2 regions of the Ensifer sp. Root558 genome follow, and region 2 is predicted to be linked to the other one. Evidence: riboswitches for the same ligand, from Rfam matches in the RefSeq annotation. Region 2 holds a riboswitch; the other holds the start of a gene.
What was found. A riboswitch is a leader RNA that binds a small molecule or an ion and turns the genes downstream of it on or off. The one in region 2 is predicted to bind FMN.

Region 1: it holds a riboswitch for FMN, as region 2 does, so the genes downstream of both, ASD63_RS20345 (DMT family transporter) here and ASD63_RS00615 (6,7-dimethyl-8-ribityllumazine synthase) in region 2, are expected to answer to the same signal.

Annotation. Positions count from the first base shown of each region.
Region 1 covers NZ_LMGC01000023.1:95,580-111,667, reverse strand. The annotation lists gene clpX (ATP-dependent Clp protease ATP-binding subunit ClpX) at 1-176, shown strand, start outside; gene lon (endopeptidase La) at 561-2,981, shown strand; gene hupB (DNA-binding protein HupB) at 3,202-3,477, shown strand; FMN riboswitch at 3,602-3,784, shown strand; gene ASD63_RS20345 (DMT family transporter) at 3,872-4,786, shown strand; gene ASD63_RS20340 (esterase-like activity of phytase family protein) at 4,854-7,061, shown strand; gene ASD63_RS20335 (MarR family transcriptional regulator) at 7,157-7,633, opposite strand; gene ASD63_RS20330 (methyl-accepting chemotaxis protein) at 7,862-9,700, opposite strand; gene ASD63_RS20325 (exonuclease SbcCD subunit D) at 10,080-11,360, shown strand; gene ASD63_RS20320 (AAA family ATPase) at 11,360-14,815, shown strand; gene ASD63_RS20315 (cupin domain-containing protein) at 14,903-15,301, shown strand; tRNA gene ASD63_RS20310 (tRNA-Val) at 15,527-15,602, opposite strand; tRNA gene ASD63_RS20305 (tRNA-Asp) at 16,061-16,088, shown strand, end outside.
Region 2 covers NZ_LMGC01000001.1:118,552-134,639, reverse strand. The annotation lists gene ASD63_RS00670 (ParA family protein) at 1-508, opposite strand, end outside; gene ASD63_RS00665 (iron-containing alcohol dehydrogenase) at 747-1,892, opposite strand; gene ASD63_RS00660 (aldehyde dehydrogenase family protein) at 1,889-3,274, opposite strand; gene ASD63_RS00655 (glutamine synthetase family protein) at 3,359-4,723, opposite strand; gene ASD63_RS00650 (amino acid permease) at 4,916-6,463, opposite strand; gene ASD63_RS00645 (N-formylglutamate amidohydrolase) at 6,577-7,350, opposite strand; gene ASD63_RS00640 (MurR/RpiR family transcriptional regulator) at 7,526-8,404, shown strand; gene ASD63_RS00635 (ABC transporter substrate-binding protein) at 8,609-9,715, shown strand; gene ASD63_RS00630 (ABC transporter permease subunit) at 9,899-10,780, shown strand; gene ASD63_RS00625 (ABC transporter permease) at 10,777-11,559, shown strand; gene ASD63_RS00620 (ABC transporter ATP-binding protein) at 11,571-12,632, shown strand; FMN riboswitch at 12,755-12,904, shown strand; gene ASD63_RS00615 (6,7-dimethyl-8-ribityllumazine synthase) at 12,998-13,471, shown strand; gene ASD63_RS00610 (low temperature requirement protein A) at 13,723-15,006, opposite strand; gene ASD63_RS00605 (RpiB/LacA/LacB family sugar-phosphate isomerase) at 15,218-15,661, opposite strand; gene ASD63_RS00600 (triose-phosphate isomerase) at 15,703-16,088, opposite strand, start outside.

The DNA.
Region 1 (16,088 bases), on a different contig from region 2:
GTGCCCGTGGCCTTCGCTCCATCATGGAGAAGATCCTGCTCGACACCATGTTCGAGCTGCCGACGCTCGAAGGCGTGCGCGAAGTGGTCATCTCGGACGAGGTGGTCAAGGGCGCTGCCCGGCCGCTCTACATCTACTCGGAACGGTCGGACGAAAAGACCAACGTTTCGGCCTGAGCGTCCTGAATTACCCTTTGAGAAGCCCGCCTCGTGCGGGCTTTTTCATGTCTGCTTCATGTGTTCACACTTAGCTGTTGAGACACCTGCGCCGGGGCGCAGATTTCACAATTCGATTGTTGCTAAAGTGCCGCAAACAACGCAATGATGTGACGATTCAATGAAGGACCTTAATGGTTGCGGTCCATGAGCTTGTAGTCCGTCGCAAGGTCCGCAACAGCATTGATGCGTAGTCAGAAGGACCCGGCCACTGTTTGTGGATGTCTGCGTCGAGCCTTGAAATGGACGCGGTCGCACTCCACTTTCATGTGGAAAATATGACAGCCGGGAGTGCCTGTAGGGCTCCCGGATACGGGCCCGAAATCGGGACGGAAAGGAAATGACATGACGAACAAAACGTCACCGGCGACTGAAAGCGCGACCTACCCGGTCCTGCCGCTCCGCGACATCGTAGTCTTCCCGCATATGATCGTGCCGCTTTTCGTCGGCCGCGAAAAATCGATCCGTGCGCTTGAGGAAGTCATGGGCACCGACAAGCAGATCATGCTTGCCACCCAGATCAACGCCACAGACGACGATCCGGAACCGTCCGCGATCTACGAAGTCGGCACCATCGCCAACGTTCTTCAACTGCTGAAGCTGCCCGACGGCACCGTCAAGGTACTGGTCGAGGGCCGCGCGCGCGCCAAAATCGACGGCTACACGCCGCGCGAGGAATTCTATGAGGCTTCGGCGCATAGCCTGAGCGAGCCGGAGGAAGATCCGGTCGAGATCGAGGCGCTCAGCCGCTCGGTCGTGTCCGAATTCGAAAGCTACGTAAAGCTCAACAAGAAGATCTCTCCCGAGGTCGTCGGCGTTGCCAGCCAGATCGAGGACTATTCGAAGCTGGCCGACACGGTCGCTTCGCACCTGTCGATCAAGATCGTCGAAAAGCAGGAAATGCTGGAGACCACCAGCGTGAAGATGCGCCTGGAAAAGGCGCTCGGCTTCATGGAAGGCGAGATCTCCGTCCTGCAGGTGGAAAAGCGCATCCGCTCGCGCGTCAAGCGCCAGATGGAGAAGACCCAGCGCGAGTACTACCTCAACGAACAGATGAAGGCGATCCAGAAGGAACTCGGCGACGGCGAAGACGGCCGCGACGAGATGGCCGAGCTCGAAGAGCGTATCGCCAAGACCAAGCTTTCCAAGGAAGCGCGCGAAAAGGCTGATGCAGAGCTGAAGAAGCTGCGCCAGATGAGCCCGATGTCGGCGGAAGCCACCGTCGTTCGCAACTACCTGGATTGGCTGCTCGGCCTGCCCTGGGGCAAGAAGTCGAAGATCAAGACCGACCTGAACCATGCCGAGGAAGTGCTCAACGTCGATCATTTCGGCCTCGACAAGGTCAAGGAGCGCATCGTCGAGTATCTCGCCGTGCAGGCGCGTTCGACCAAGATCAAGGGCCCCATCCTGTGCCTCGTCGGCCCTCCGGGCGTCGGCAAGACCTCGCTCGCCAAGTCGATCGCCAAGGCGACCGGCCGCGAATATGTGCGCATGGCGCTGGGCGGCGTTCGTGACGAAGCCGAGATCCGTGGCCACCGCCGCACCTATATCGGCTCGATGCCGGGCAAGGTCGTTCAGTCGATGAAGAAGGCGAAGCGGTCCAATCCGCTGTTCCTGCTCGACGAAATCGACAAGATGGGCCAGGACTTCCGCGGCGATCCGTCGTCGGCGCTGCTCGAGGTGCTGGATCCGGAACAGAACTCGACCTTCATGGACCACTACCTGGAGGTCGAATACGACCTGTCCAACGTGATGTTCATCACCACCGCCAACACGCTGAATATCCCGGCGCCGTTGATGGACCGCATGGAAGTGATCCGCATCGCCGGCTACACGGAAGAGGAAAAGCTGGAAATCGCCAAGCGGCATCTGCTGCCGAAGGCGATCCGCGACCACGCGCTGCAGCCGAAGGAATTCTCGGTCACAGACGGCGCGCTGATGGCGGTCATCCAGACCTACACCCGCGAAGCCGGTGTGCGTAACTTCGAACGCGAGTTGATGAAGCTCGCCCGCAAGGCCGTGACCGAGATCATCAAGGGCAAGGCCAAGAAGGTCGAAGTGAACGCTGCCAACATTAACGACTATCTGGGCGTTCCGCGCTTCCGCCACGGCGAAGCCGAACGTGACGATCAGATCGGTGTTGTCACCGGTCTCGCATGGACTGAGGTCGGCGGCGAGCTTCTGACGATCGAAGGCGTCATGATGCCCGGCAAGGGCCGCATGACCGTCACCGGCAACCTGCGCGACGTGATGAAGGAATCGATTTCCGCGGCGGCTTCTTATGTCCGCTCGCGCGCAATCGACTTCGGCATCGAACCGCCGCTGTTCGACAAGCGTGACATCCACGTGCACGTACCGGAAGGTGCGACGCCGAAGGATGGCCCGTCGGCCGGCGTCGCCATGGCAACCACGATCGTGTCGATCATGACCGGCATCCCGATCTCCAAGGATGTCGCAATGACCGGCGAGATCACGCTGCGCGGCCGCGTGCTGCCGATCGGCGGTCTGAAGGAGAAGCTCCTGGCAGCGCTGCGGGGCGGCATCAAGAAGGTGCTGATCCCGGAAGAGAACGCCAAGGATCTCGCCGAGATCCCGGACAACGTGAAGAACGCGCTCGAAATCATCCCGGTTTCGCGGGTGGGCGAAGTGCTCGAACACGCTCTGGTGCGCATGCCGGAACCGATCGATTGGGACCCGGCAAACGAGCCGGCAACCGTAGCACCGGTTGATTCGCAGGACGAAGCAGGCTCCTCCGTCGCCCACTGACGGGGGCTTGAAAATGGGTGCAGCCGGCTCGCGCGGCGCTCATTTTGCAGAAAAATTGGGAAGACCGGCCATTGGCCGGTCTTTTTTGTTGTAAAAGCGCCCTGCAAGCCTTGCATTCCAAGGGATTAGGCGCAATTGGGAAAGGCAAGACGCGGGCGAAGCGCAAGCCGCCGCGCCTTAAAACACAGTCGTTTCGAACCAATCTGAAAGGGGTGGAAACATGAACAAAAATGAGCTCGTGTCTGCCGTTGCTGAGAAGGCCGGACTTTCCAAGACCGACGCATCTTCTGCAGTTGATGCAGTTTTCGAGACCATCCAGGCTGAGCTGAAGAACGGCGGCGACATTCGCCTGGTCGGCTTCGGCAACTTCTCGGTTTCGCGCCGCGAAGCCTCGAAGGGCCGTAACCCGTCCACGGGTGCGGAAGTTGACATCCCGGCACGCAACGTGCCGAAGTTCACGGCCGGCAAGGGCCTGAAGGATGCCGTCAACGGCTGATGAGATTTGCTTGGCGGCCGGACACGAGGCCGGCAGTCCAGGTATTCGAGGGTTCGGCGCAAGCCGGACCCTTTCGCATTTTTGGGGCAGCCCTTGCGAGTGTCCGTCATTTGCTCTAGGGCTTGCCCATTCTCAGGGCGGGGTGAAAGTCCCCACCGGCGGTAAGGGCATGACAGCGCGGCGTCTTGGAGACGCGCGAAGGTGGCCCAAGCCCGCGAGCGCCTTTCCTCGATTTTTGGGGAGAGGGTCAGCAGATCCGGTGCAACTCCGGAGCCGACGGTCATAGTCCGGATGAAAGAGAATGGTCGCTGGCACGAAGGGTAGGGATGCCCGGCGTCGTGCCGTGCGCTCATGCGTCCTGATTTGTGTTTGGTCCGCTTTCAGGGTGCATGACATGAATCAGACTTCCCTCGGCTTTTTCTCCTCGCGCGCCATGGCCGGAGCCGGCTTCATGGTGTTGGCTGGGATCGCTTTCGCCGGCCTCAATGTCGTCACCCAATGGCTGACGATGAAGCTCGGTTTTCCAGCCACCGCCATGGCGTTCTGGCAATATGCCTTCGCCTTCCTCTTCTCACTGCCGTTTCTGCGACGCGTCGGGCTGTCGGCCATGCGCACCGACTATCCCTGGCGTCACGTCGTGCGCGTGGTGCTGGCCGCCTTCGGTGTGGGGGCCTGGGTCTCCGGTCTGGCGCACGTGCCGATCTGGCAGGCGATCGCGCTGGTCATGACCTCACCGTTCTTCATCATCCTCGGCGCCCGCCTGTTTCTCGGCGAACGCGTCGGCGCGGCGCGCTGGGCCGCAACCGCGGTCGGTTTCGCCGGGGCGATGATCATTCTCGAACCGTGGTCGGACAGCTTCAGCTGGGCCGCCCTTTTGCCGATCCTGTCGGCGCTGTTGTGGGGCGCTTCGTCGCTCATCACCAAGAGCCTCACAAGTCTCGAGCGCCCCGAAACGATCACCGTATGGCTGCTTGTGCTTCTGACCCCGATCAACGGCGCCATCGCGCTTTCGGCCGGCTTCACCATGCCGGATGGGACAGCACTCGGCTTCCTGCTGCTCGCCGGGATACTGACCGTAGTCGCGCAATATCTGCTGACGCTCGCCTATACTGTTGCCGACGCTGCCTATGTGCAGCCCTTCGACGATCTGAAGCTGCCGCTTAACGTCTTTGCGGGCTGGCTGGTCTTCGGTTACGCGCCGACAGGATATCTTTGGGTCGGCGCAGTGCTGATCCTTGGCGCCTCGCTGTTCATCATGCGCAACGAGATGCGGCGCGAGCGCGCCGCGCCTGCAACCGGAACGGTGTAAAACCCAAGCGTTGTCATTCGGCTGTCATCGGCATCGCGCAGAACCCCCATGTTTTCAGTGTTCGCACATGGGGGATTTCATGACCATCACTTCGCGCGTGACCGCGCTTGCGGCCGTTCTTCTTGCATCCGCAGCATTTCCTGCGGCGGCCGAGCCCGTCTTCAACCGCATTGCATCCTTTGCTGTTGCCGATAACCTGCCGGAAGGCGATGCGCGCAAGGCGCCGACATCTGCCGAAATCATCACGGCCAGCGAAGACGGCAACACGCTTGTCTATTCCGACAGCCCCGGCAAGCGCGTCGGCCTGATCGACATCACCGATGCCAAGGCGCCGAAGGCAGCCGGCACGGTCTCTTTTGCCGGCGAGCCGACCTCGGTCACCATCGCCGGTGCAAAGGCACTCGTCGCGGTCAACACGCGCGAAAGCTTCGTCAAGCCTTCGGGGCTTCTTGCGATCGTCGATCTGGCCTCGAAGAAAGTCGATGCGACCTGCGATCTCGGCGGCCAGCCGGATTCGATCGCCGTCAACAAGGACCGCACGCTGGCGGCCATCGCCATCGAGAACGAGCGCGATGAAGAGCTGAACGACGGCAAGATCCCGCAGATGCCGGCCGGCGACCTCGTCATCTTGTCGTTGAAGGATGGTGTTGCCGATTGCGGTTCGCTGAAGCGCGTGACGCTGACCGGTCTTGCCGAAATCGCCGGTGAAGACCCGGAGCCGGAATTCGTTTCCTTCAACGGCAAGGACGAGATCGCGCTGACGCTGCAGGAGAACAACCACATCGTCATCATCGACGGCAAGACGGGAACGGTGAAGACGCATTTCTCTGCCGGCACGGTCGACCTCAAGAACATCGACACCAAGCGCAACGGCGCGATTGCCTTCAAGGACGAGCAGCCGGGCCGCAAACGCGAGCCCGACGCGGTGAAGTGGCTCGGCGACAACCGCATCGTCGTTGCCAACGAAGGCGACTATGAAGGCGGTTCGCGCGGTTTCACGATCTTCGACACCACCGGCAAGGTGCTCTTCGAATCGGGCGCGAGCTTCGAGCATGCGATTGCCGCCATCGGACACTATCCCGAGAAGCGCTCTTCGGCCAAGGGCGTTGAGCCCGAGGGCCTGGAAGCGGCGAAGTTCGGTGACGACAACCTGTTCTTCGTTCTGTCCGAACGTGCCTCGATCGTCGGCGTCTACAAGGATACGGGCGCCGAGCCTGAGCTGCTGCAGCTCCTGCCGTCGGGCATCTCGCCGGAAGGCGCCGTCGCGATCCCCGCGCGCAATCTCTTTGCGACCGCAAACGAAGTCGATCTCGTCGAGGACGGCGGCGCGCGCTCGCACGTGATGATCTATGAGCGTGCCGAGGGCGAAGCGGTCTATCCGCAGATCCGCTCCGCCGAGAAGGATGGCCTGCCGATCGGCTTCGGCGCACTCTCCGGTCTCGCTGCCGTTGCCGACAAGCCCGGTTTCCTGCGCGCCGTCAACGATTCGGTCTACTCGTCGCAGCCCACGATCTTCACCATCGACGCCACCCAGAAGCCGGCGCTGATCACCGAAGCGCTCGCCATCACCCGCGATGGCGCACCGGCGCAGAAGCTCGACATCGAAGGCATCGCCAATGACGGGGAAGGGGGCTTCTGGCTCGCGTCGGAAGGCAACTCCGACAAGCTCTACAGCCACGCGATCTTCCACGTGAACAAGAAGGGCGAGATCAAGAAGGAAATCGCCCTGCCGGAAGCGCTGCGTGCCGGCGAAACCCGCTTTGGCTTCGAAGGCATCACCGTTGTCGGCGAAGGCGACGAGCAGACGCTGTGGATGGCGGTTCAGCGCGAATGGAAGGATGACGAGAAGGGCTTCGTCAAGCTCGTCTCCTACAACCTGAAGAGCGAAGAATGGGGCGCCGTGCGCTACCCGCTCGAAAAGGCCGGTGACGGCTGGGTTGGTCTGTCGGAAATTTCCGTCCACGGCGACTATGCCTATGTCATCGAGCGCGACAACCTGATCGGTCAGGCTGCCAAGCTGAAGAAGATCTATCGCGTTGCGCTCTCGGAACTGAAGCCAGCTGCCCTTGGCGGTGAACTGCCCGTCGTCAAGAAGGAAGAGGTTCGTGATCTCATTCCGGAACTGAAGGCGCTGAATGGCTACGTCGTCGACAAGGTCGAAGGCTTCACCGTCGATGCCGCCGGCAACGGCTATGTCGTCACCGACAATGACGGCGTCGACGACTCCTCTGGCGAAACCCTGTTCTTCTCCATTGGCGCAATCAACGCGATGTAAGCGTTACCGCCCGGAGAAAACGGGAGAGGCCGGGACATGACGTCCCGGCCTCTTTCTGTTTCGGCACTTGTGATTTGCGACGAGCGAGAACGCTCCTAGCGGGCGATCGCGATCTGCGCTGCCTCTTCGGCCTCATCCTTGCGCTTGCGGATCTCGTCCGTCCGGTCGACCAGCTTGCCGACGATATCAAAGAGCGCGTCGAGTTCCTCGTCGTCGAGGGCCGAGAAGATCTCCTCGAGCAGCTGCTTGCGCGGGTGCTCTGCGGCTTCCAGTACGACGCGGCCCGTTTCGGTGATCGAGACGATCTTGGCGCGCCGGTCTTCAGGATCGGGCTTGCGCATGACCAGGCGGTCACGCTCCAGGCCGTCGATCGCTTCGGTGACGGTGCGCGGCGCGAAGTTCAGCGCGCAGGCGATGTCGGTCGAACGACAGGGGCCGAGCTTGCTGAGGAAGAAGAGGAACTTGCTGCGCGCCAGCGACACGCCTTCCTCGGTCATCGATTCGTTCACCAGCCGGTGAACCCGGTGGTAAAGCTCGAACAGTCTATCGGAAACTTCAAATGTCTTCTTCATGATCGTCGCTGGAATTTCATGAGGTGCCATGTGAAATGGCAGTAACATTAGTGATAGTTATAATTGCCGCATTTGTCGACACAAACCTCCGGCGTTTCACGGTAACTCCATTGCCGACAAAGAAACGGCCGCCATTTCTGGCGGCCGTTTCACTCGATGTGGCAAGAAATTCTCGCGACAGGCGACCGTTTGCGCGTCACACGACTTGCGCGTCGCCTCCGATCGCGATCAGGCGGCCCAGCGCGCGCCGTTGGTCGACTGGGCGTAGCCGTGACCGCCAGCCTCGGCGAGCGTGAAGCGCGCGATCAGTTCGCGCAGACGGCCGGCTTCCTGGGCAAGCGTCGCGCTTGCCGCATTGGCTTCCTCGACCATCGCCGCGTTCTGCTGGGTGACCTGGTCCATCTGGTTGACGGCCGTATTGACCTCGGAGAGCCCGGCGGACTGTTCCTGTGCCGAGACGGCGATCGCGTCCATATGCTGGTTGATCGTGACGATGAAGCCTTCGATCGTGCGAAGAGCCTCGCCGGTTTCGCGCACGAGACGGACGCCGCTTTCGACTTCAACGGCGGAGTTGCGGATCAGATCCTTGATCTCCTTGGCCGCGTTGGCCGAGCGCTGGGCAAGCTCGCGCACTTCCTGAGCGACGACGGCGAAACCCTTGCCGGCATCACCGGCACGTGCTGCTTCGACGCCGGCGTTGAGCGCCAGCAGGTTGGTCTGGAAAGCGATCTCGTCGATGACGCCGATGATGTTGGAGATCTGGCTCGACGAATGCTCGATGCGGCCCATGGCGTCGACCGCGCCGGAGACGATCGCGCCGGACTTGCGGGCGCTTTCGTTGGCCTGGCCGGCAACGCTGCGGGCCTCGTGAGTGCGCTTTGACGAATTGCCGACATTGACCGTGATCTGGTCGAGTGCTGCCGCCGTTTCTTCCAGAGACGCTGCCTGCTGCTCGGTCCGGCGCGACAGGTCGTCGGCGCTCTGGCTGACTTCACGGGCACCGCTGTCGATGCTGCCCGATGCTGACGAGACGGCGGCAAGCGTGTCGGCGAGCTGGGCGACAGCCTGGTTCAGGTCGTGACGCAGCTGCTCGAAATCGGGCGAGAAGGGTTCGTTGAGCTGGAAGGCGAGATCGCCCGAAGCAAGGCGGCGCAGGCCGCTCGCAAGACCGGCGGTGGCTTCCTGAAGGCGGCGCTGGGCTGCTGCTTCCGCTTCTTCCGTCACGCGCAGACGCTCGGCTTCCGCCTTGGCGCGCTGTGTCTGGGCGTCGGCTTCGAGATGCTGATTGGCGATCGCCGCCTGGCGGAAGACCTCGACCGCACGGGCCATCTCGCCGATTTCGTCCTTGCGGGCACCATAGGGGATGCTGCTGTCGGTGTCACCTTCGGCAAGGCGTGCCATCGAGCGGGTGATGATCTGGATCGGGCGAGCGATGCCGCGCACGGCATAGAGGATGGCGCCGAGCACGATGACGGCGGCAAGGGCGATGACGCCGATCTCGATCATGCGGATCTGGTCATGCGTGGCCGAGCTTGCGGCAACGGCGGCATCCGCGCCGGTGAGGTTCAGCGCCCGCATTTCCTTGATCGCCTCGTCGACCTTGCCTTCGGTCTCGCGCATCTCGACCTTGAAGACGCTCTGCGCCTTCATGTTCTCGAGGTTGTTGGAGAGCTTGACCATGCCTTCGGCGACGGAGAGATAGGCCTGATAGGCAGTCCGGACATTGTCGAGCGCCGCCTTGTCGGCATCGGTGACCATCAGGCTCGAATATTCGTCGGCGAGCTTGTTGAAGCCTCCGACGGTCTCACCGATGACCTTTTCCGCTGCCTTCTTTTCAAACGGCGTCAGGGAAATCAGATGGCGGGCAAACGCCATGCGGGTATCGGAAAGCTGCGTTTCGAGCGCGCGGGAAAGCGAGACGCGCGGTAGCCAGGTGGTGGCGATCTCGTTGTTGCGCTCGTTCATCATCTTGATGCCGCCGAGAGATGAAACGGCAAGCGCCGAAACGATAACGGCGACCACGAGGAAAAGGGCAATAAGCGTGTGGGAAATCTTGAGCCGTGACATGGTACCCCCGGAAGGACGGCCGTCCGTAAAATTGTACTTGAATTAAGTCATTCCGGCTCTTGATCGTCATGACGGAGCGGATAGCCGAAGCAGGAATCATTCCGGTGCCTGGACGCGCTTGAAACGCAGCCGGGGCAAACCTATCGAACAAGATCTTACAAAAGCCCTAATCAATTAAAGTGAGTATAATCTGATATTTGCAGGTAGCGCCGCGATGTCTTGAACAGACGATGTTAACAATCGCCGCCAACCGCATTTGTATTAGCGCCGCCTTTACTTCAGCAGGCTGAAATATGCTTGCCGGGAGCCTGCGCATTTCGCAAGTGGATGACGTGTGACGGCTGATTGACGGGCGGTGGCGGGACGGCCATGGTCGGCCATGCCCTTCCGTTTCGTCCATACCGCAGACCTGCATCTCGATTCGCCTCTCCGCAGCCTCGCCCTTAGAAATGCCGACCTCGCAGAGATCGTGCGCGGGGCGTCGCGGCAGGCTCTGGTCAAGATCGTCGATCTCTGCATCGCCGAAGAGGCCGATGCCCTGCTGATTGCCGGCGATCTCTATGACGGCAGCCAGACGTCGATGAACACGGCCCTGTTTCTCGGACGGGAACTGCGCCGGCTGGATGAACACGGCATCCGCGTCTTCATCATCCGCGGCAACCACGACGCCCAGTCGCAGGTCACCAATGAACTGACCCTGCCGCCATCCGCCCACGTCTTCAAGGGCAGGGCAAAGGCGGTGGTCGCCAAGACGCTGGCAAGCGGTCGCGACGTCTATGTGCACGGCGTAAGCTTCGCCAGCCCGCATGCGCCCGAAAGCCTGCTTCCGGCCTTCCAGCCGCCGGTGCCCGGCGCGGTGAACATCGGCATGCTGCACACGAGCCTCGCAGGTGCCGCGGGTCACGATCTCTATGCCCCCTGCAGCGTCGCCGATCTCGTTGCCCATGGCTTCGATTACTGGGCACTTGGCCACATCCACCAGCGGCAGGTCCATGCGGCGGAGCCCTTCATCGTCATGCCGGGTATGCCGCAGGGTCGCGACATCAACGAAGTCGGCGTGAAGAGCGTGTCGTTCGTCACGGTCGACGACGACGGCCATGTCAGTCTTGCCGAGCGGGCGATCGGCATCGCCAGCTTCGAACGCCTTCGTGTCGATCTGACGGGCATCTCGGAATGGCGCGACATGCTCGATGCCGTCAGGCAGGCGCTTTCGCACACCTGTGGTGAAGCAGCGGCAGAGAACGTCATCCTGCGTCTGACGCTCGCCGGCGCGACGCCCTTGGCCTGGCGCCTTCGCCGTGACGCGGACCTGTTGCGGGCGGAGATCGACAACATCGCCGCCGGCATCGCCGGCTGCTGGATCGAGAAGGTCGAACTCACCTGCGGCAACGCCCGGACCGAAAAACCGGGCGCCATGCTCGATCCCGTCGAAGAGCTGGCGGCGCTCGTCGAAGCGGACGTCTTGCCGGCGCACGGGTTTCGCCAGGACGTGCTGGCGGCCGTGGAAGACGTCCTGCAACAGCTTCCGCCCGAGCTTCGCCAATCGCTGGCACCGGACGAAGAGGCGGTCGCGCGGCTGGCGTTTGAAGCCGGTCTGTCGGGAACCGCCGAGGTGCTCGCCCATCTTCATGGCGGCGGCGCCGGCGAGGGTGGCCACTGATGCGGATCAGCGCGCTCGATCTCGTCCGCTACGGCAAGTTTACCGATCGTCGCCTTGACTTCGGCGATGGCGTGCCCGGCACTCCCGACCTCCACATCGTCTACGGCCCCAACGAGGCTGGAAAGTCGACTCTGTTTTCCGGTTTTCTCGACCTGCTCTTCGGCATCGAGCATTCGAGCCCCTACGGCTTCCTGCACCCTTACCAGACGATGCGCGTGGGCGGCACGATCGAAGCGGCCGGCCGCAGCGATCGCGTCTTCCGGATCAAGCGAAAGACGAACTCGCTGGTCGGCCTCGACGACCAGCCCTTGCCCGACAACCTGTTTTCCGGAGCGCTCGGCGCGATCGATCGCGACACCTACCAAATGATGTTCTCGCTGGACGACGAGAGCATCGAGAAGGGCGGCGAGGCGATCCTGAAAAGCGAAGGCGAACTCGGGTCGCTGCTGTTTTCGGCAAGCTCGGGCCTTCCGGACAGCACGGCGATCCTTGCAGCCCTGCGCGGGCAGGCCGACGGCTTCTACCGGCCACAGGCGCGCAAGCATCAGCTTGCGGAACTGAAAGGCGAGCTTGAGGCCCTGAGGGTCGAACGCAATGCGCTCGATATCAATGCACGCGAATATGCGGCGCTGCGCAAAACGCTGACGCAGGCGCGTGAACGCCACGATGAAGCGATCACGCGTCGAGCCGAGTTGCGGCTGGCGCGGGCCCGCCTGAAAGCCGAGGTCGAAGCGTTGCCCCATTTCGGCAGGCTGCGCGCCCTCCGCGCGGAACTGGCGGGCGCTCCGCCGCTGCCGGTACCGCCAGCGGAGTGGGCGAGTGAACTGCCGGCGCTTCGGCGCCAGGAGGCGGAGACCGAGATCAGGCTACGACAGATCGACAGCGAGATGCAGCATCGCCGCGATGCGCTCGAGGAAATGCCGCTCGACAAGGAAGGTCTCTGCCTGATCGAGCGCCTGACCGCGCTTCAGGAAACCGCGCTTGATGCACGTTATGTCACCGCGGCGCGCGACATGCCGTCTCGATTGGAGGATCTGGCGCGGACCGGGGCAGAAATTCTTGGCTGCCTGTTGCGGCTCGGCGAACCGGCCGACCGCGATCCCGCGTCGCTTTTACTTGCGGCCGGGACCGGCGCGCAGCTTCAGGATTTGGCGCGCCGGCACTCGGCCCTCGTCGAGCGTGTCGCTTCGGCTCGCCTGGAGCTGCAGAGCGCCGTCGAATCAGATCGGGACGCTGAAGGCGATTTGCTACGGCTCGAAGAGCAGGGGGCAGCGGACGTCTCCGGACTTGCCGAAAAGCTGTCGCTGTTGCGACGCAGTGACTGCGTCCTGCGCAAGCAGGCGGCGCAACAGGCCATCGACCGGTTGGATGCGGAACTCGCCGACAAGCTTGTGCAGCTGAGGCCCTTTGCCGGAACGGCCGATGACCTGCTCGCGCTCGACGCCCCGTCGCCGGCAACGCTGGAGACCTGGCGCAGGGCAGCTGCCAGTCAGGAGGAGCGGCATTTGCGAGTTGTCGACCGCATCGCCGCCGAGCAGGAGTTGCTGGCGGGGGACGAGGCGCGGCTGGCCGGGCTGTCCGCCGTTGGCGGCACGATGGACGATTTCTCGGCCTCAGCACTGCGTCAGCGCCGCAATGAAGCGTGGCGCCAGCACAAGGCGGAGCTTGCTCTGGAAACGGCCACTGCCTTCGAGCAGGCGATGAGCGAAGACGATGAGGTTTCCGCGCGACGCCTTGCGGACACGGCGCAGCTTGCCGACATGCGCGGCTTGTCGCTGTCGATCGCCGAGCGGCGTGCCCGCATCGCGACGCTGCGTCAGCAGGAGAAGCAATCTCTGGCCGACGCGGCGACGCAAGCGCAGGTTTTGGCAACAGCCGTCTTGGCCTGCGGCTTACCTAGCGTGATGCGTCTGACGCAGCTGGAGGCTTGGCTGACCACACGGCTTGCGGCGCTGGACCTGCGCGCGCATTTGCGCGCGGCGCGCCAGGATTTCGATCGCGCCCATTCCGAGGAGGCCGAAGCGATTGCCGGCTTGCGCGAGGAGCTTGCGGCCATAGATATCGACGGACGCCTGCCGGAGCGGCTCGACAACCTTCTCCTTGCCGCCGAGCAGGCGGTGTCGCAGGCGCGTGCGCTGGACGGCGCCCGCAACGCAGCCCGTGAGGCGGCAAAGCGGGCGCGAACGCTTCTGGAAAGCCGGCAGTCGGCGCTCGATCTGGCTGAAGACGCGATGGACGCGTGGCAAGAACAATGGTCGGAACTTCTTGCCAAAAGCTGGTTGGCCGCGCGGAGCGAACCGCTGACGCCAGAGCAGACCGGTCCGATGCTGACGATCCTGCAGGAGCTCGATAAGCTGACGCAGCGCAAGGCCGACCTCGAATATCGCATCGCCGGCATGCGCAAGGACCAGGTTGAATTCGACCGTGCCATTGCCAAGCTTGCCCGCGGGACGGCCGCTGATGACACACTGACGACCTACATGACGTTGAAGACGCGCGCCGCCGAGGCGCAGCGGCTTTCGGATCGCCGCGCAACCTTCCTCGCCGAAATCGCCCGCCTGGAGGAAGAGCGGCGTGTCGCCTGTGCGGAGCGGGAACTCCATGTGGCGCGCAGGCGGCAGGTGCTTGAATTCTTCGACTGCGAAACGCTCGATGAGGCCGCGCAGCTATTCGAGGCCGGTCGGGAACAGCAGCGCCTGCGTGAACGCATCGCCGAATCGGAGGCGGATCTTGCCTCCCGCCTTGATGTCGCCGAGAGCACGCAGGCGGAGGCTTTGCTCGCGGAACTCGATGACACGGCGGTGCGGCTGGAGCTGGCACGGATGGATGCCGCACTCGAACAAAGCGACCGCGACGTCAGTGAACTGCATACGGAGATGCGGGAAAGAGAAAAGGCGCTCGCGGCTGTCGAAGGCGGCGACACGGTCGCAGAACTCGAACAGAAGCGGCGGACGTTGCTGCTCGACATCGAAAACAAGGCGCTTGCCTATCTGCGGCTTCGCGCCGGCGTAATCGCCGCCGAGACCGCGCTCCGGCTTTTCCGCGAGCGGCATCGCAGCGCAATGATGCGGCGCGCGTCGGAGACCTTCAGCCGGATCAGCGGCGGAGAATATTCCGGCCTGTCGGCGCAGTCCGACCGGGGACAGGAGTTCCTGATCGCCAATGCGGCGGCCGGTGGGTCGAAGCTTGCCAAGGATCTCTCCAAGGGCACGCGCTTTCAGCTCTATCTGGCGCTCAGAATCGCCGGCTATCACGAAATCGCAGCCGCGCGCGAATCGCTGCCCTTCATCGCCGACGACATCATGGAGACCTTCGACGACGGACGCGCCGGCCGCGCCTTCGAGCAGATGGCCGAAATGGCCCGCGTCGGCCAGGTGATCTATCTGACGCACCACGAGCATCTTTGCGAGATCGCCCGTGAGGCCTGTCCGACTGTGACAATCCACAGGTTATGATAGGCTCGCGGGCGAGGTCGGGCCTGTTGGCCGTAGCGCACTTTCGCTGACGACGAGCGCCACACACGAAAATGGGAGGAACGAGATATGGACATCATACCCGGTGGATCGAGACCTTCGATGCGCGCCCCGGCGGAATACTTCACCGGCACGGTACGCCAGGACCCGGTGATCGAGGCCGCAGACCCGGCGCGCGTCCGCGCTGTCAGCGTCACCTTCGAGCCCGGCGCTCGGACGGCCTGGCATACGCACCCGCTCGGCCAGACCCTGGTTGTCACCGCCGGCCGTGGTCTCGTGCAAAGCTGGGGTGGCCCTGTGCAAGAGATTCGTATGGGCGATGTCGTCTGGTTCCCGCCGGGCGAAAAGCACTGGCACGGTGCAGCACCCGATACGGCCATGGTGCATCTTGCGATTCAGGAAGCGCTCGACGGCAAGGCTGTGGATTGGCTGGAGCATGTCAGCGACGAGCAGTATCGCGGCGGGTAGCGCCGGTGGGCCTATCGATACGTTGGGATTTGGCGGGTTTGCTGCTCCGGCGAGGCTGACGGTGGCGGGTATCGCGATCGAGGCCGTCGAATCCCTGATTCCCGACCGTTGACGGCTGAGCTCTAAAGCCAAAGCAATTCGAAGCGGCAGGCCTATCGCAAACGGCACGCGATAACGCGAACAGCAATTTGAGCAGATTTGGTGATGATTTTCTGTGGGAGAAAATGGTGGGCGATGAGAGACTCGAACTCCCGACATCCTCGGTGTAAACGAGGCGCTCTACCAACTGAGCTAATCGCCCTTCCGCGTTTGGACCGGATCAGTCCGCCGCGTCGGTGGCCGTGATCTAGGCGTAACCGAAAAAAACCGCAAGAGCATTTGTATCGTTTTTATGATTTTTTTTGTTGGCGGTTGCGCGACACCCTGAAACTGCGGGCTTCGTGCTTGTGGACAAAATGCGCGGACGGTGCCTCGGTAACGGCGAACGGGGGAGGGAGGGGAGGCAATCCGGAATCAGCCTCCGTGTACGCGCATCGACGAGTGCGTGTTGGGATAGGTGACGACGGGCCGGTGGCGGCAGGCGCCATTGGTCCATTCCGATTTCGATCCTTTTATCGCCCTGTGGATCAATTTTCACTCCGTCACGGATTTGTCTTCAAACACGCTTGACACCCCAATCCGAACCGCTTAGTTAGCCGCTCATCGAACGGCGCTGCTGCTCGATGCGGGGCGGAAACGCCTCAACCAAGTCAAGATGATGCGGGTGTAGCTCAGTCGGTTAGAGTGC
Region 2 (16,088 bases):
CGACGAGCCGGATCCGGTTCTCCGAAAGCAGCAGCTTGACCCGGCGCATCGCCCGCGTCGTCACGATCGGGTTGACCCGGGTCAGCAGAACCGCGTGGTTGATGTTGGCGCGCGCGTTGTTCTCGATGTGGCGGATCAGGTCCAGCACCTGGATGGCGCCGCGCGCATCCATCACACAGCCCTGCACCGGGATCAGCGTCAGGTCCGAAAGACCGATCGCCAGCGCCACCAGCACGTCGGCCGCCCCGGAGAGATCGATGATCACATGCTCGACCTGACCGCGCAGCCGCCGGAGATGATCGCTGAGCGTGGTTGTCGCTACACCTGAGAGAACGAAGAGATTGCCATCGTTGCGGCCGTGGCGGAACCAGTCGGTCATGCAGGCGAGTGGATCGCAATCAAGAACCGCAACGCGATCGCCGCGCCGGGCGAATTCGCAGGCAAGCAGCAAGGCTGCCGTTGTCTTGCTGGCTCCCCCCTTCGCATTCGCGAGGGATACAATCGCCATCGGTCGACCCTAACTCAACGCAGGCCCGGATTTTCGCGGGCCGATACATACGCACACCCTAATGCAAGCGTTCCAGACCGCGGTAAACAAAGCGTAAAGAAAACGCCCCGCGAGCCCGAAACGTGACAGTTCGATGACGATTAGGTGACAGATCCGCCGCAATGGCAAGTGGTATTTTTGGGCTAACTAAACCGATAGGCCGACGCCTTCGCCTGGGGGCAAAGGCGTCGGGAATTGGTCAGATGCACTCGCGGAAGAGCTTCTTCGCGGCGTCGAGCGTCAACTCGACCGGGTTGCCGCCGGCCGTCGGGTCGACGATCGCCATCTCCGACATTTCGTCGATCCGGTCGGTGCCAACGCCGAGGGCTGCGAGCTTGTCCGGAACGCCGAGTTCCTCGCGCAACTTCAGCACGTAGTCGTAGAAGCCGTCGAAGCCACCGGAAATGCCGAGATAGGCGGCAGCGCGCACTATTCTGTCCTCGATCGCCGGACGGTTGAAACGCAGCACCGGCGGCATCACGACCGCATTGGTCATGCCGTGGTGGGTGTTGTAGATCGCGCCCACCGGATGCGACAGCGAGTGGATGGCGCCAAGGCCCTTCTGGAACGCGACGGCACCCATGGCGGCCGCACTCATCATGTTGGCGCGCGCCTCGATGTCGGTGCCGTCCTTGTAGGCGCGCGGCAGGTATTCCTTCACCAGCCGCATGCCTTCAAGCGCAATGCCCGCAGACATCGGGTGATAGAAGGGCGAGGAATAGGCTTCCAGGCAATGGGCAAAGGCGTCCATGCCGGTGCCCGCGGTGATCACCTTGGGCATGCCGACCGTCAGTTCCGGGTCGCAGATCGTGACTGCCGGTAGGAACTTCGGATGGAAGATCACCTTTTTCACATGGCTTGCCGAATTGGTGATGACGCTGGCGCGGCCGACTTCAGAGCCGGTGCCGGCGGTGGTGGGCACTGCAATGATCGGTGCAATGCCTGAGACGCTCGCCCGCGTCCACCAGTCACCGATATCCTCGAAGTCCCAGACGGGGCGGCTCTGCCCGGCCATGAAGGCGACGCACTTGCCGAGGTCGAGGCCAGAGCCGCCGCCGAAGGCGACGACGCCGTCATGGCCTCCATCCTTGAACGCCTTCACGCCGGCGGCGAGATTAATGTCGTTCGGGTTCGGATCGACGTTGGCAAAGATCGCGCGGCCGAGGCCGGCGGCCTCGAGGATATCGAGCGCATTTTGCGTAATCGCCATCGGCGCGAGGCCCCGATCGGTAATCAGCAGCGGCTTCTTCATGCCGACCGCCTTGCAATGGTCGGCAAGCTCCTTGATCCGGCCGGCACCGAACTTGATGGACGTCGGATAGCTCCAGTTGGCGGTGATGGTCATGCGGTGACTTTCTTCAGATGATAGGATTTCGGACGGGTGAGGTTCTGGAAGCCGATGACCGAAAGCGAGCCGCCGCGGCCGGTTTCCTTGACGCCGGTCCAGCAAAGCGCCGGGTCGAGATAGTCGGCGCGGTTCATGAACACCGTACCAGTCTCGATGTCGGCGCCGATGCGCGCGGCACGCTCGGCATCCCTGGTCCAGAGCGATGCGGTAAGGCCATACTGGCTATCGTTCATCAACTCGATCGCCTGGCTGTCGCTATTCACCTTCATGATGCCGACGGCAGGGCCGAAGGTCTCTTCGCGCATGAAGGCCATGGAGTGGTCGACATTTACGAGGATCTGCGGCGCGAGATAGGCGCCGCCGTCGTCGGCAGGGAAAAGCTTCGGGTCGATCAGAGCCTTGGCGCCCTTGGCAACGGCGTCGGCGATCTGCTCGCGCACGGTGGCAGCAAAACGCTTGTTGGCCATCGGCCCCAGCGTCGTTTCCGGATCGAGCGGATTGCCGAGCTTGTAGTTGGAAACCCAGGCGACCGACTTCTCGACGAAGGCGTCGTAGAGCTTTTCGTGCACGTAGATGCGCTCGATGCCGCAGCAGCACTGGCCAGAATTGTAGGTGGCGCCGTCCATCAGCGTGTCGACGGCCGCGTCGAGATCCGCGTCTTCCATGACGTAGCCCGGATCCTTGCCGCCGAGTTCGAGACCGAGACCGGTAAAGGTACCGGCCGCCGCCCGTTCGATCGAACGCCCGCCTTCGACCGAACCGGTGAAGTTGACGAAATCGAAGCTCCTGGCCGCAATCAGCGCCGCCGTTGTTTCGTGGTCGAGGAAGATGTTCTGGAAGACGTCGGCGGGAACGCCGGCCTCGACGAAGGCGCGCACCATGCGTTCGCCGACGAGGATCGTCTGGCTCGCATGTTTGATGATGACCGTGTTGCCGGCCATCAGCGCCGGCGCGACCGTGTTGATCGCGGTCATGTAAGGGTAGTTCCAAGGTGCAACGACGAAGACGACACCGTGCGGCTCGCGGGCGATGCGGCGCTCGAAGCGGTCGCTCTCCTCGATCACCAGCGGCTTCAGTGCATCGGCGGCGATGGTCGCGACATAGTTCGAGCGCTCGTTGAAGCCCTTGAATTCGCCGCCATAGCGCACCGGCCGGCCCATCTGCCAGGCAAGCTCCGGCACCACTTCGTCGACCATCTCGTTGAGGCGCGCGACACCGGCCAGAACCAGATTGACGCGCTCGTCGAGCGGACGGCGCGCCCAGGCCTTCTGCGCCTGGCGGGCGCGGGAAACCACCTGCTTTGCCATGTCCAGCGGCATCGCCGGGCGTTCTGCGTAGACCTCGCCGTTCACCGGCGAAATGCACTTGATCATGCTCATGATCGTCTTCCTGCTTTCATTGCGAATGATGCGATGGCCGCTCCGGTCAGGAACGGCCATCCTTGTGAATGATTATGTCGCGGGTCAGGCCCGTTCGAAACCGCGTGCGACCTCCCAGTCGGTGACGCGGCGATCATATTCTTCCTGCTCCCAGCGCCCTGCCCGTGCATAGTGCTCGATGACCTCGTCGCCGAAGGCGGCGCGCAGCATCTTCGATTCCGTCAGCGCGGCCGTCGCATCGCGAAGCGTGCGCGGGATCTCGCGCACGTCCTTGCCGCCATAGGCATCGCCGACGAAGGGCGCTTCCAGTTCCATCTTGTTTTCGATACCGGAAATGCCCGCCGCGATCAAAGCGGCGAAAGCGAGATAGGGATTGAGATCGGAGCCGCCGACGCGGCATTCGATACGGATCGCCTTGGTGTCTTCGCCGCAGAGACGATAGCCGGCCGTGCGATTGTCCTTGCTCCAGACCGCCTTGGTCGGCGCGAAGGTACCGGCCATGAAGCGCTTGTAGGAGTTGATGTAGGGGGCGAGGAAATAGGTGATCTCGCTCGCATGGGTGAGAAGCCCGGCCACGTAATGGCGCATCATCTCGGACATGCCGTATTTGCCGCTCTCGTCGTAGAACTTCGACGACTTGCCGTCCGCGCTCCAGAGCGACTGGTGGATATGCGAGGACGAACCGGCGGCCGCATAGTTCCACTTGGCGAGGAAGGTGATGGCCTTGCCGCGCGACCAGGCGATTTCCTTGCAACCGTTCTTGATGATCGCATGCCGGTCGGCCATCGTCAGCGCGTCGGCATAGCGTACGTTGATCTCTTCTTGGCCGGCCGACGCCTCACCCTTGGAATTCTCGACCGGAATGTCTGCACCCTGGAGACCGTTGCGGATCGCCCGCATCACGTCCTCTTCCTTGGTCGTCTGGAAGATGTGGTAGTCCTCGTTGTAGCCGCTGACGAGCTGCAGGTCGCGATAGCCGGACTGGCGGGCGTCGTCATAGGACTGGTCGAAGAGGAAGAATTCGAGCTCGCTCGCCATATAGGCCTTGAGGCCCATCTTCTCGAGACGCGCCACCTGCTTCTTCAGGATCGCCCGCGGCGAATGCGGCACTTCCTCATGGGTGTGATGGTCGAGCATGTCGCAGAGAACCAGCGCCGTGCCTTCGAGCCAGGGGATGCGGCGAAGCGTCGAAAGGTCCGGCTTCATCGTATAGTCGCCGTAGCCTTTTTCCCAGCTTGTCGCCTTGTAGCCGGGAACGGTCTCCATCTCCATGTCGGTCGCCAGCAGGTAGTTGCAGCTATGCGTTTCCTTCCAGGCGCCATCGACGAAGAACTGCGCGTGGAAGCGCTTGCCCATCAGCCGGCCTTGCATGTCGACCTGGCAGGCGAGCACCGTATCGATGCGGCCGGCGGCGACGTCTTCCTTCAACTCGTCAAACGTATAGCTCATCAACTTCCATCCCATGTTTTGTCACGCGGCCGTTCCCTTGAGGTCACGATATTTTTTGGCCGCGTGAACGTGATCAGCTCGAATTGTCTGGCGCGGAGTGCGGGCCGGAAGCCGCGCACATTGTTTTCGATTTCGTCCGGCCCCAAAGAAAAGGCGGAAGTCGCGGTCGCGCTTCCGCCCTTTTGTCGTTGATCAGATCTGGCCGACGGCCTTCTCTGCAGCGGCGATCTCTGCCTGGCGGCGTGCCACTTCGTCACCGATCGGCGGGCCGCGGAAGCGGCGGCTCTCGAAGCCGAACCAGACAGCGCCGGTCAGCACCAGGAAGCCCACGGTGATGTAGAGTGCCCAGTCGTTCGGCGGCTGCACGCCGAGGATGAAGATCAGCACCATGGCGATGATCGAGAGCACCGCGAACAGCTTGAACATGCTCTCGCCGAGGTTCCACGGACCCATCTTGTCCCACTTCGAAGTGCCCCAGGCGAACAGGCCGAGGGTGATCGGGATCGCGAAGGAGAAGAACAGGAAGATGACCGTGCACGAAACGACGATGGTGTAGACCGGCGTCTCGCCGATCGAGACCAGCGACGAGCCCCAGACGAACAGGACCGACAGGATCGAGCCGATCCAGATCGCGGCAACCGGCGTGCGGTAGGTCGGGCTCACCTTGGCAAGCGCCTTGGAGGCCGGCAGGCCGCCGTCACGCGAAAACGCGAAGATCATGCGCGACACCGAGGTCACCGTTGCCAGGCCGCACAGCCACTGGCTGACGAGGATGGCGAGATAGAGGATGTCCTTGATGATGGGGTGCACCTGCGCATCCATTGCCCAGAAGAACACGTTCCAGCCCTGCTTGGCGGCTTCGTCCATGTTCGGGATCATCAGCACGAACGAGCACAGCATGATATAGCCGAAAAGCGCCGACCAGAGCACCGACGAGACCATGCCACGCGGCACCGAATGGGCGGCTTTGACCGTCTCTTCGGAGGTGTGCGCCGAAGCGTCATAGCCGGTGATCGTGTAGATCGGCAGGAGCAGGCCGAGTAGGAACACCCAGGTGCCCGAGGTCTGAGGCCACACGTTGCCGCCGGCTTCACCGGAATAGTTGGAGAAGGTGAAGAGACGGGCGATGTCGTAGCTGTCGGCTGCGACCAGGCACACGAGCGCCAGCAGGATCGACGTCGCGAAGATCAGGTAGCCCGAAAAGTCGGTGAGCTTGGCTGTCAGCCCGATGCCCATGTGGTTTACCAGCGCCTGCCCGCCGGTGATGATGGCCAGGAAGACGATGCGCGTCAGCGTCGTATCGGCGAGGCCGAAATAGGGCGTGCCGAAGGAACCCATGAAGAAATAATAGGTGCCGACGTTGATCGCACCGAGAACGGTGACGAGACCGAGCAGGTTGAACCATGCTGTCAGCCAGCCGGTGAAGCGGTTGCCGAGGATCGAACCCCAGTGATAGAGGCCACCCGCCGTTGGATAGGCCGAGCTGATCTGTGCCATGGCAACGGCGAAAACCAAGGAGATGAAGCAGCCAAGCGGCCAACCGATGCCGATCGCGGCGCCCCCCGCGCCGGCGGTCGCCTGGGCGAGCGAGTTGATGCCGCCCGAAAGAATGCAGATGATCGAGAACGACACCGCGAAGTTCGAGAACTGGCTCATGCGCCGCTCGAGCTCCTGGGCATAGCCCATCGAGTGCAGGACGCTCATGTCCTGCTTTTTGTCTGAATCACTGTAGTCCGACATTTTTCTTCCCCTGATTTCTTCAGACCACACCGCCCCATTGCGGCAGGGTCCCATCAACCACCTGCCCCGGTTGGCCGGAACAGGACCGCGGCAACGCCGCTCCCCAGGGTCTTTTATTGTGCTGAAACAGCCGCAGCGCCTTTGCGCAGCAGCCCTTCCAGGTAATCGGCCATGACCCTTTGGCCGATGTCATTGCGAATGAGATCGTTGCGGATCTCGATCATCACATTCGGCAGTCCGTTGTGGACGCCATATTCGATCAGGCTATGGGTAACGCCGTCGGCCGGCCCATAGGGCTCGTTGCGCCGGATGTCGTAGGCAACCTGCCCCTTGGTGGCAGTCGCGAGCATATGGTCGGCAAGCCGGCTGTCGGCATCGTGAAGCACGCCGACTTCGACGGCGCGCGGCTTGCCGAAATAGACGGGCGTGAAACTGTGCATCGTCACGAGAACAGGCGGGCGTCCCGCGGCCTTGCGATCGGATACGAACCGGGCGACGGCATCGTGGAACGGCCGATAGATCTCGTCGACCCGCGCCTGGCGCTCGTCGGCCGACATCGTCCGGTTTCCCGGGATCTCGTAGACCTCGCTGACAGCAGGCATCGCCGCGTCCGCTTCCGGCGGTCGGTTGCAGTCATAGGCAAGGCGGGAGAAGCGCTGGTAGATCAGGGACCCGTCGAGCTTTGTTGCGAGCAGCTTGGCAACCGCAAGCGCACCCGGGTCCCAGGCAATATGACTTTCGAGCGCCTGTTCGCTGAGGCCAAGCGTGCCCAGCCGTTCGGGAACGAGGCGCGAGGCATGCTCGCAGACGAGCACAATATCGCCTTTGCCTGCGGCGTTCTCGATCGCAACCGGATCGCCATCTGCTTCGGTCAAAAGTCGCGTCAACACCGGCATCCCCTCTTGCCCCGTTAGACGTTCGTTAATGAAAAGAATTCTTCAGAGGATGACGCATGTCAATCAAAATCTGAAACGATCTCTTCAAAATTGCGATTGACTCCAATTGTGACAGCGATGTTTAATCTGTCACAAACCGGCTTAAGATCGGTTCAGGGGAGACAATTTGAGCAGCAAGGCGACGTCCACCACCGTGTCGGATGTGATCAACGCCCACTTCACCGTGCTGACCCGCGCGGAGAAGCAATTGGCAGAGACGCTTCTCGACAATTATCCCGTTTCGGGACTCGGTTCGATCACCACGGTTGCCGAGAACGCCGGCGTTTCGACACCGACGGTCGCCCGCATGGTGCAGAAGCTCGGTTTCCGCGGTTTTCCGGATTTCCAGGCAAGGCTGCATCAGGAATTGGAAGCGACGATTTCCAATCCGATCACCAAGCACGACCGCTGGGCGGCCAATGCGCCCGGCACCCACACGCTCAACCGCTTTGCCGACGCGATCACCAGCAATCTGCGCGAGACGCTGACCCAGATCGAGCCGCAGGAATTCGACGAGGCGGCCGCGCTGATCGCCGACCGCAAGCGCAGCATCTATCTGCTCGGCGGCCGCATCACCCGCTCGCTCGCCGATTATCTCTTCACCCACCTTCAGGTCATTCGGCCGGGGGTCACCGAAATCGCCACCAATGCCAGCGCCTGGCCGCACTACGTGCTCGACATGCGCCAGGGCGACGTGCTGATTCTCTTCGACATCCGCCGCTACGAGCAGGAGATGGTGACGCTTGCCAAATCCGCCCGCGAGCGGGGTGTCGAGATCATCCTTTTTACCGATCGCTGGAGTTCGCCGGTCGCCAAGTCCGCCTCAAGGGTGTTTCGCTCGCAGATCGAGGTGCCCTCGGCCTGGGACAGTTCCGTCGTCATCCTGTTCTTGATCGAGGCTCTGATCGAGGCCGTTCAGAGTTCGAACTGGGACGAAACCCGGGATCGGATGAAGACGCTCGAGGGCCTGTTCGATTCCACCCGCATCTTTCGCAAACCGGTCTAGGAGAATTCGCCGACACGTTCACAGGATTTCATGCAGTTATGCGACAGTGGCCCGCCGAAGCCAAAAAAGAAATGTTCTTCCAACGACATACGCGGCGCGAACGGATAAACCCCTGTCACATTACTTTCATCGCATCTCTTTAACAGCTTCGCCGAAATCGACTGAAACCCAACGAATTTGACTAAACCCATAAGGAGAACTCCAGTGATTTCAAAAACCCAACGCCTGCTTTCGCTCTCCACCGCCATTTTCCTGGCGACGACGGCAATCGCCGCTGCCGAACCGAGCGCCGAGCTCATCGAAGCCGCCAAGAAGGAAGGCATGCTGACGACCGTCGCCCTGCCCCACGACTGGTGCGGCTACGGCGACGTCATCGCCTCCTTCAAGGCCAAGTATCCGGAAATCCAGGTCAACGAACTGAACCCGGACGCAGGCTCGGCCGACGAAGTCGAAGCCGTCAAGGCCAACAAGGACAACAAGGGCCCGCAGGCGCCTGACGTCGTCGACGTCGGTCTCGCCTTCGGCCCGCAGATGAAGGCCGAAGGCCTGCTGCAGCCCTACAAGGTCTCCACCTGGGACGAGATCCCGGACAGCGTCAAGGACGCCGAAGGCTACTGGTACGGCGACTACTACGGCGTCATGTCCTTCCTCGTGAACAAGGACCTCGTCCAGAACGCACCGAAGGACTGGGCTGATCTGCTGAAGCCGGAATATGCCGGCCAGGTTGCTCTCGCCGGTGACCCCCGCGCCTCGAACCAGGCGATCCTCGGCGTTCTCGCCGCTGGTCTCGCAAAGGGCGCAAAGTCCGGCAAGGAAGCCGGTGAAGCTGGTCTCGGCTACTTCGCCGAACTGAACAAGGCCGGCAACTTCGTTCCGGTTATCGGCAAGTCGGGCACGCTCGCCCAGGGCTCGACCCCGATCGTCGTTGCCTGGGACTACAACGCGCTCGGCTGGGCAAAGACCCTCAACGGCAACCCGCCGACCGAAGTCGTCGTTCCGGCCAGCGGCGTTCTCGCCGGCGTCTACGTTCAGGGCATCTCGGCCTACGCGCCGCACCCGAACGCAGCGAAGCTGTGGATGGAGCACCTCTACTCCGACGAAGGTCAGCTCGGCTGGCTCAAGGGCTTCTGCCACCCGACCCGCTTCAACGCCATGGTCAAGGCCGGCAAGGTTCCGCAGGAGCTGATCGACGCCCTGCCGCCGGCAGCCGCTTACGAGAAGGCCTACTTCCCGACGCTCGAAGAAGTCGACGCCAACAAGGCTGCCGTCACCGGCGGCTGGGATTCCGTCGTCGGCGCGAACGTTCAGTAAGCCTTTCCACAGACATGTCGCCCCGACCGGTTTTCCGGTCGGGGCGCATAGGTTATTCGTAAGAAATTCAAGTCCTTGGAGCGAGATCTGGGAGCCGTGCGCGGCTTCGTCGGTTTCCCGCTTCTTGCTTGCAACAATCGATAACGCCCGCGTGGAAAACGCGGCTTCAGGGGCGCGAACGGAATGTCATCTGCTAAACCCGACGCCAGCCCGCCGGCGCGTCGCCTACCGCTTCACTGGCTGGGCATTCTTCCCTTTGCCGCCTTCGTGACGCTGTTCCTGCTTTTGCCGACGATGAAGATCGTGGTCGGCGCGTTTCAGACGCCCGATGGCAGCTTCACGCTCGACAACATCCGCGGCCTGTTCACGCCCTCGATTCTGGCTGCCTACTGGATCTCCATCAAGATCAGCATCGCCTCGGCGCTTCTCGGCTGCCTGATCGGCTTTGCCATGGCGTCCGCCATCGTCTTCGGCGGCTTGCCGAAGGGGATCCGCGGACCGCTCCTGACCTTCTCCGGCGTCGCCTCCAACTTCGCCGGCGTACCGCTCGCCTTTGCCTTTCTCGCGACGCTTGGACCTGTCGGCATCGTCACCGTCTTCCTGCGCTCGAACTTCGGGCTCGACCTCCGGATGCTCGGCTTCAACCTGCTGTCCTTCTGGGGGCTGACGGTCACCTATCTGTTCTTCCAGATCCCGCTGATGATCCTGATCATCACGCCGGCACTCGACGGCCTGAAGCGCGAATGGCGCGAGGCCGCCGAGATCCTCGGCGCCACCGGCCTGCAATACTGGCGCATGGTCGCCTTCCCGATCCTGCTTCCGTCGCTGCTCGGCACGCTGGCGCTGCTTTTCGCCAATGCCTTCGGCGCCGTTGCGACCGCGATCGCACTCACCGGCTCGTCGCTCTCGATCGTGCCGATCCTGCTCTTTGCCCAGATCCGCGGCGACGTGCTCGGCAACCCGCATCTCGGTTACGCGCTCGCCTTCGGCATGATCGTCGTCACCGGTATCGCCAACGCGATCTACATCTGGCTGCGCAGCCGCAGCGAAAGGTGGCTGAAATGAAGAAGATCTGGGCCTGGGGAGCCCTCGTTTTCGGCCTCCTCTATTTCACCCTGCCGCTCATTGGCATGACCAACTTCTCCTTGAAGATGCGCCGCGGCGAATACTCCTTCGACGCTTACCAGAAGGTCTTCGCCGACCCGCGCTTCCAGGAGACCTTCACCTATTCGGTGCTGCAGGCCTTGTTCACCATCCTCTTCGGTGTTCTGCTCGTCGTGCCGACAGCCTATTGGGTCCGCCTCAAGCTGCCGCGGCTGCGCCCCGTCATCGAGTTCATAACGCTGCTGCCGCTGGTCATCCCAGCGATCGTCATCGTCTTCGGCTACATCCGGCTCTACAACACCTCGAGCTGGCTGCCGTTGACGGGCTCGCTCACCGGCACCAACATCCTCCTGATGTTCGGCTATGCGACGCTTGCGCTGCCCTACATGTACCGCGCGGTCGACACCGGCCTTCGCACCATCGACGTCGCCACCTTGACCGAGGCCGCCCAAAGCCTCGGCGCCGGATGGACGACGATCCTTGCCAAGATCATTCTGCCGAACGTGCTCGTCGCCGTGCTCTCGGGCGCCTTCCTGACCTTTGCCATCGTCATCGGCGAGTTCACCATGGCTGCCTTGCTCAACCGCCCGGCTTTCGGCCCCTACATGCAGCTCCTGGGCGCCAACCGCGCCTATGAACCGGCCGCACTCGCCGTCATTGCATTCGGCATCACCTGGGGCTGCCTCGGCCTCATCCAGCTCGTCTCGCGCTTTCAAAAAAGCGCGCCTCCTAAGGCCTGAGGACCGCACCCATGAGTTTCCTGTCACTCACCAGCATCAAGAAGTCCTTCGGCCCGGTTCACGTCGTGCACGATTTCAACATGGACATCGAAAAGGGCGAGTTCGTCTCGTTCCTCGGGCCATCGGGCTGCGGCAAGACCACGGTCCTGCGCATGATCGCCGGCTTCGAAAGCCCGACCAGCGGCAAGATCGTCATCAACGGCCGCGACCAGAACTCGCTGAAGCCCAACCAGCGCAACATCGGCATGGTGTTCCAGGCCTATGCGCTGTTTCCCAACATGAACGTGCATGACAACGTCGCCTTCGGCCTCAAGGTCGCAGGTACAGACAAGTCGGAGATCGACGCGAGGGTGAAGCAGATGCTCGGGCTGATCAAGCTCGAGCACCTGGCGGACCGCTTCCCCTACCAGCTCTCCGGTGGTCAGCAGCAGCGCGTTGCGCTTGCCCGCGCCATTGCGGTCAAGCCGCAGGTGCTGCTGCTCGACGAGCCGCTGTCGGCGCTCGACGCCAAAATCCGCGTGTCGCTGCGCGAGGAAATCCGGCAGATCCAGCAACAGCTCGGCATCACCACCGTGTTCGTGACCCATGACCAGGAAGAAGCGCTGTCGATCTCCGATCGCATCGTCGTCATGAATGCCGGCCGCGCCGACCAGATCGGCACCCCCTTCGAAATCTACAACACGCCGTCAACGCGTTTCGTCGCCTCCTTCGTCGGCACGCTCAGCATCATCGAAGGCAAGGTCGCGGACCCGGCCGCGGGTGCCGTCACGATCGGCAACCAGCAGATCGCGCTGAAGGATCCGATTGCCGGCATGAAGGGCGGCGACAGCATATCGCTGGCGCTTCGTCCCGAAGCGGGCTCGATCGCCGAGGGCGCCACGGGCGACACGTCGCTTGCCGGCGAGGTCGTCTCGACGAGCTTCCTCGGCTCGGTCATCCGCACGCGCCTTCGCGTCGGCGGCGACGTCATCTCCTTCGACATGTTCAACAATCCGGGTGTGGCCCCGCCGGTTTCCGGCGACAACGTCACGCTGCGCTTTGCCGCCAAGGACCTGCTGGTCATTCGGGAGTAGGCCGATTGACGCCATCGGAACGATTTCTTCCGATGGCTCCAAACACTGGAAAAATCTGTCGTGATTTCTGGCATTTTCGTCGCACCGTGCGTTTGACCGCGCGCGGTCGCGCTATATAGTCGCGTTGTTCTCAGGGCGGGGTGAAATTCCCCACCGGCGGTAGCGGCCGAAAGGCCGAAGCCCGCGAGCGCCTCAGGGTTTCGCCCTGGGGGTCAGCAGATCCGGTCAGAATCCGGAGCCGACGGTCACAGTCCGGATGGAAGAGAGCAAGCAGCAACGTGGGTCCCCGCGACGGGACCTCGCGCGCATGCATGTTCGCCCGACGGGATCATTGGAAAACGCCAAACCCTGAAAGGCTTGAGACCATGACCATTCTTTCCCACCCCGCCGCCAAGATCGCGATCGTTCGTGCCCGCTGGCATGCCGATATCGTCGGCCGCTGCGTCGATGCCTTCGTCACGCAATGGACGAAGCTTGGCGGGTCGGCCGCCGACGTCGAGATCTTCGACGTACCCGGCGCGCTCGAAATCCCGCTGCATGCGCAGACGCTGGCCAAGACCGGCCGCTATGCCGCGATCCTCGGCACCGCCTTCGTCGTCGACGGCGGCATCTACCGCCACGATTTCGTCGCCGGCACCGTGCTCGACGGCATGATGCGCGTGCAACTCGACACCAATGTGCCGGTGCTTTCCGCCGTACTGACGCCGCACAATTTCCAGGAAAGCGAACCGCTGATCGCCTTCTTCCGCGAGCACTTCGTTACCAAGGGTACGGAGGCGGCCAACGCCTGCGCCCAGATCCTCGACGCCCGCGCCAAGCTGGCGCTCGTCAACGCCTGATCGGCGAGATGCGCTTGAGGTTGGCTCGCCCCTCATCCGCCCGGTGAAGGCTCGCCCCTCATCCGCCCGGTGAGGGGAATGCCCCTCATCCGGCCTGCCGGCCACCTTCTCCCCGCCTGCGGGGAGAAGGCTAGCGTGAGGGGGCAGCGGCAGGGGCGAACAGCGCCAAACGCTGCGCTTGAATCAACCTCTGAACCACCTGAATCGGCTCACCAGCTTGAGCCGGCAACGCGCTGTTTCGACTCGCAAAATCAATGCGCAGCCTCGTTCTTGCGCAGGCTGCGATCCAGTGCCGCCACGCGGTGCCGGTGCCCCGCCACCTCGTAGCCGACGATGGTGACGACGGGCGCGAGCATCAGGATGATCAGGCACTTGGCCATGTCGAGCCCGGCCATGGCCGCGACCACTGACGCGGCCAGCACCACTGCCGTGCCCGCGAGCAGCCAGAGATGCAACCGCTCCACCTGCTGCATAAGATAGGCGTACATCGCATAGAGCAGCCCGATGTAGCACGCGACGGGCACCGCAACGGTCAGCACCGTTGCGACCGAGCCGATATGCGCCTTGTGCTCGATGTAATAGGCCGCCACATGCAGGCCGGCGCCAGTCGCCACGATCGAGGCGAAGATCGGCATGTGGCCGTAGCCCCAGACGAAGGAGCGTTTTTGACGGTGCCGGTGCAGGATCTCGGCGCTCGGCAGCAGAAAATAGATCCACCACATGCCGAAGGTGAGCCCCGTACCGGCGAGGCAGACGAGCGCGACATCGAGGTTCCAGCCCTGCCCTTCGACCACGGCGGAGATTGAGGCGACCGTGCCGACCACCCCTTCCCCAAGCGCGATGATCGCGAGCAGCCCGTAGCGCTCGGCGATGTGATGGGCATGCCAGGGCGTTCCGCCGTAGCGCATCTCGGCGACATAGGGGCCCAGCATCTCGATCGCCGTCAGCCCCACGACCATGACGAAGGTCACCAGCAGCGAGAAATCGAAGAAGATCAGAACGACCCAGCCAAGCTGGGCGAGGCTGATTGCTTTGACATAGGCCATGCAGGCATCCCGTCGGGCCGGGTCCTGCCGGCTGGCGCGCAGCCATTGGAAGAGCATTGCCACCCGCATGACGACATAGCCGAGCACCATGATGCCGTTGTCGAGATGCTCACCCTTGTCGATCGATTCGAACATTGGCGGCAGGGCGATCGCAAGGATCAGCACGCCGACCATCTGCACCATGGTGACGATGCGGAATACCCAGTCGTCCGTGTCGTAGGCGGAGGCAAACCAGCTGAAATTGATCCAGGCCCAGCAGATGGAGAAGGTCGCAAGCGCGAAGCCGAAGAGGCCGGAAAAGAAGTGCCCTTCGGCCAGGAAATGAGCAAGCTGCGAAGCCGCCAGGCTAAAGGCGATGACGAAGGTCAGGTCGAACAAGAGTTCGAGCGTCGTCGCCGTCCTGTGATGTTCATGCGTGTCGCGACCGCTCATGCGCGCCACATGGTGGTGCGCGCTTTGATGCGGCTCGGTCGGGGTGGTTTCACTCATGCGGCGACGCCCTTCAATTGACGATCCGCAAGAATATTCAAATATTTGCAGAAGCTTCGTCAAGGCGAAGCGGGAGACCGGACATGAAAACGCCCGGCATCGCTGCCGGGCGTGTCGTCACGATGCCTGAGGGAGGATCAACGGCATCGCGAGATAAGGTAGGCCTTGAACCGGGAACCGGATGCAGACGGCAAGCCGCCCGCCCCTTCCCTCAACCGGCTCTTGCGGCATCCAGGCGATTGATCGCCTCGACATTGCCGGCTGAAGAGCCGTTCGGGTCGAACTCGGACGCGAGCCAGGTGTCGACGATCGACTTTGCCAGCTCCGGACCGATGACGCGGGCGCCCATGGTGATGATCTGGGCGTTATTCGACTTGGCGGCCCGCTCGGCCGAATAGGTGTCGTGCGTCAGCGCCGCGCGGATGCCCGGCACCTTGTTGGCCGAGATGCATACACCGATGCCGGTACCGCAGAACAGTATGCCGCGGTCATGCTTGCCCTCGACAACCTGCTGCGCCAGGTTCTGTGCGAGGTCCGCATAGAAGCCGGACTGGCTGAGATCCACGACTTCCACGTCGCTGCGGCCACCGAGATGGGCGGCTATGACATCCAGCAGGGGCTTGCCGGCGCTGTCGGCTCCGATTGCAATCTTCATGATTGTTCCTTTCGTTCTTCTTGAGCTGCAACGGCCGGGGCTCAGATCGCCTTGGCGACACGCTGCAGAATGTCGAGATAGCCAGTGACGTCCCAGGCGGAGCGGCCGATGAAGAGGCCGTCGATATGCGCCTGGGTGATCAGTTCTTCGCAATTGCCGGGGTTGACGCTGCCGCCGTAGAGCACCGGCACGCGACGGCCGAGGGCGGCTTCCGCCACCTCTGCGATGCGCTTGTGGCGCTCGTCGGCATAGTCAGCCGTCGCCGGAATGCCGTTGACGCCGATCGCCCAGACCGGCTCGTAGGCCAGCAGGATCGTCGCCTTCTTCGCCGCGCCTTCGAGAAGTGCCAGCGCGCCTTCGACCTGGCGCTTCAGCACCTGATCCGCCTCGCCCGCTTCGCGCTCAGAAAGCGTCTCGCCGATGCAGA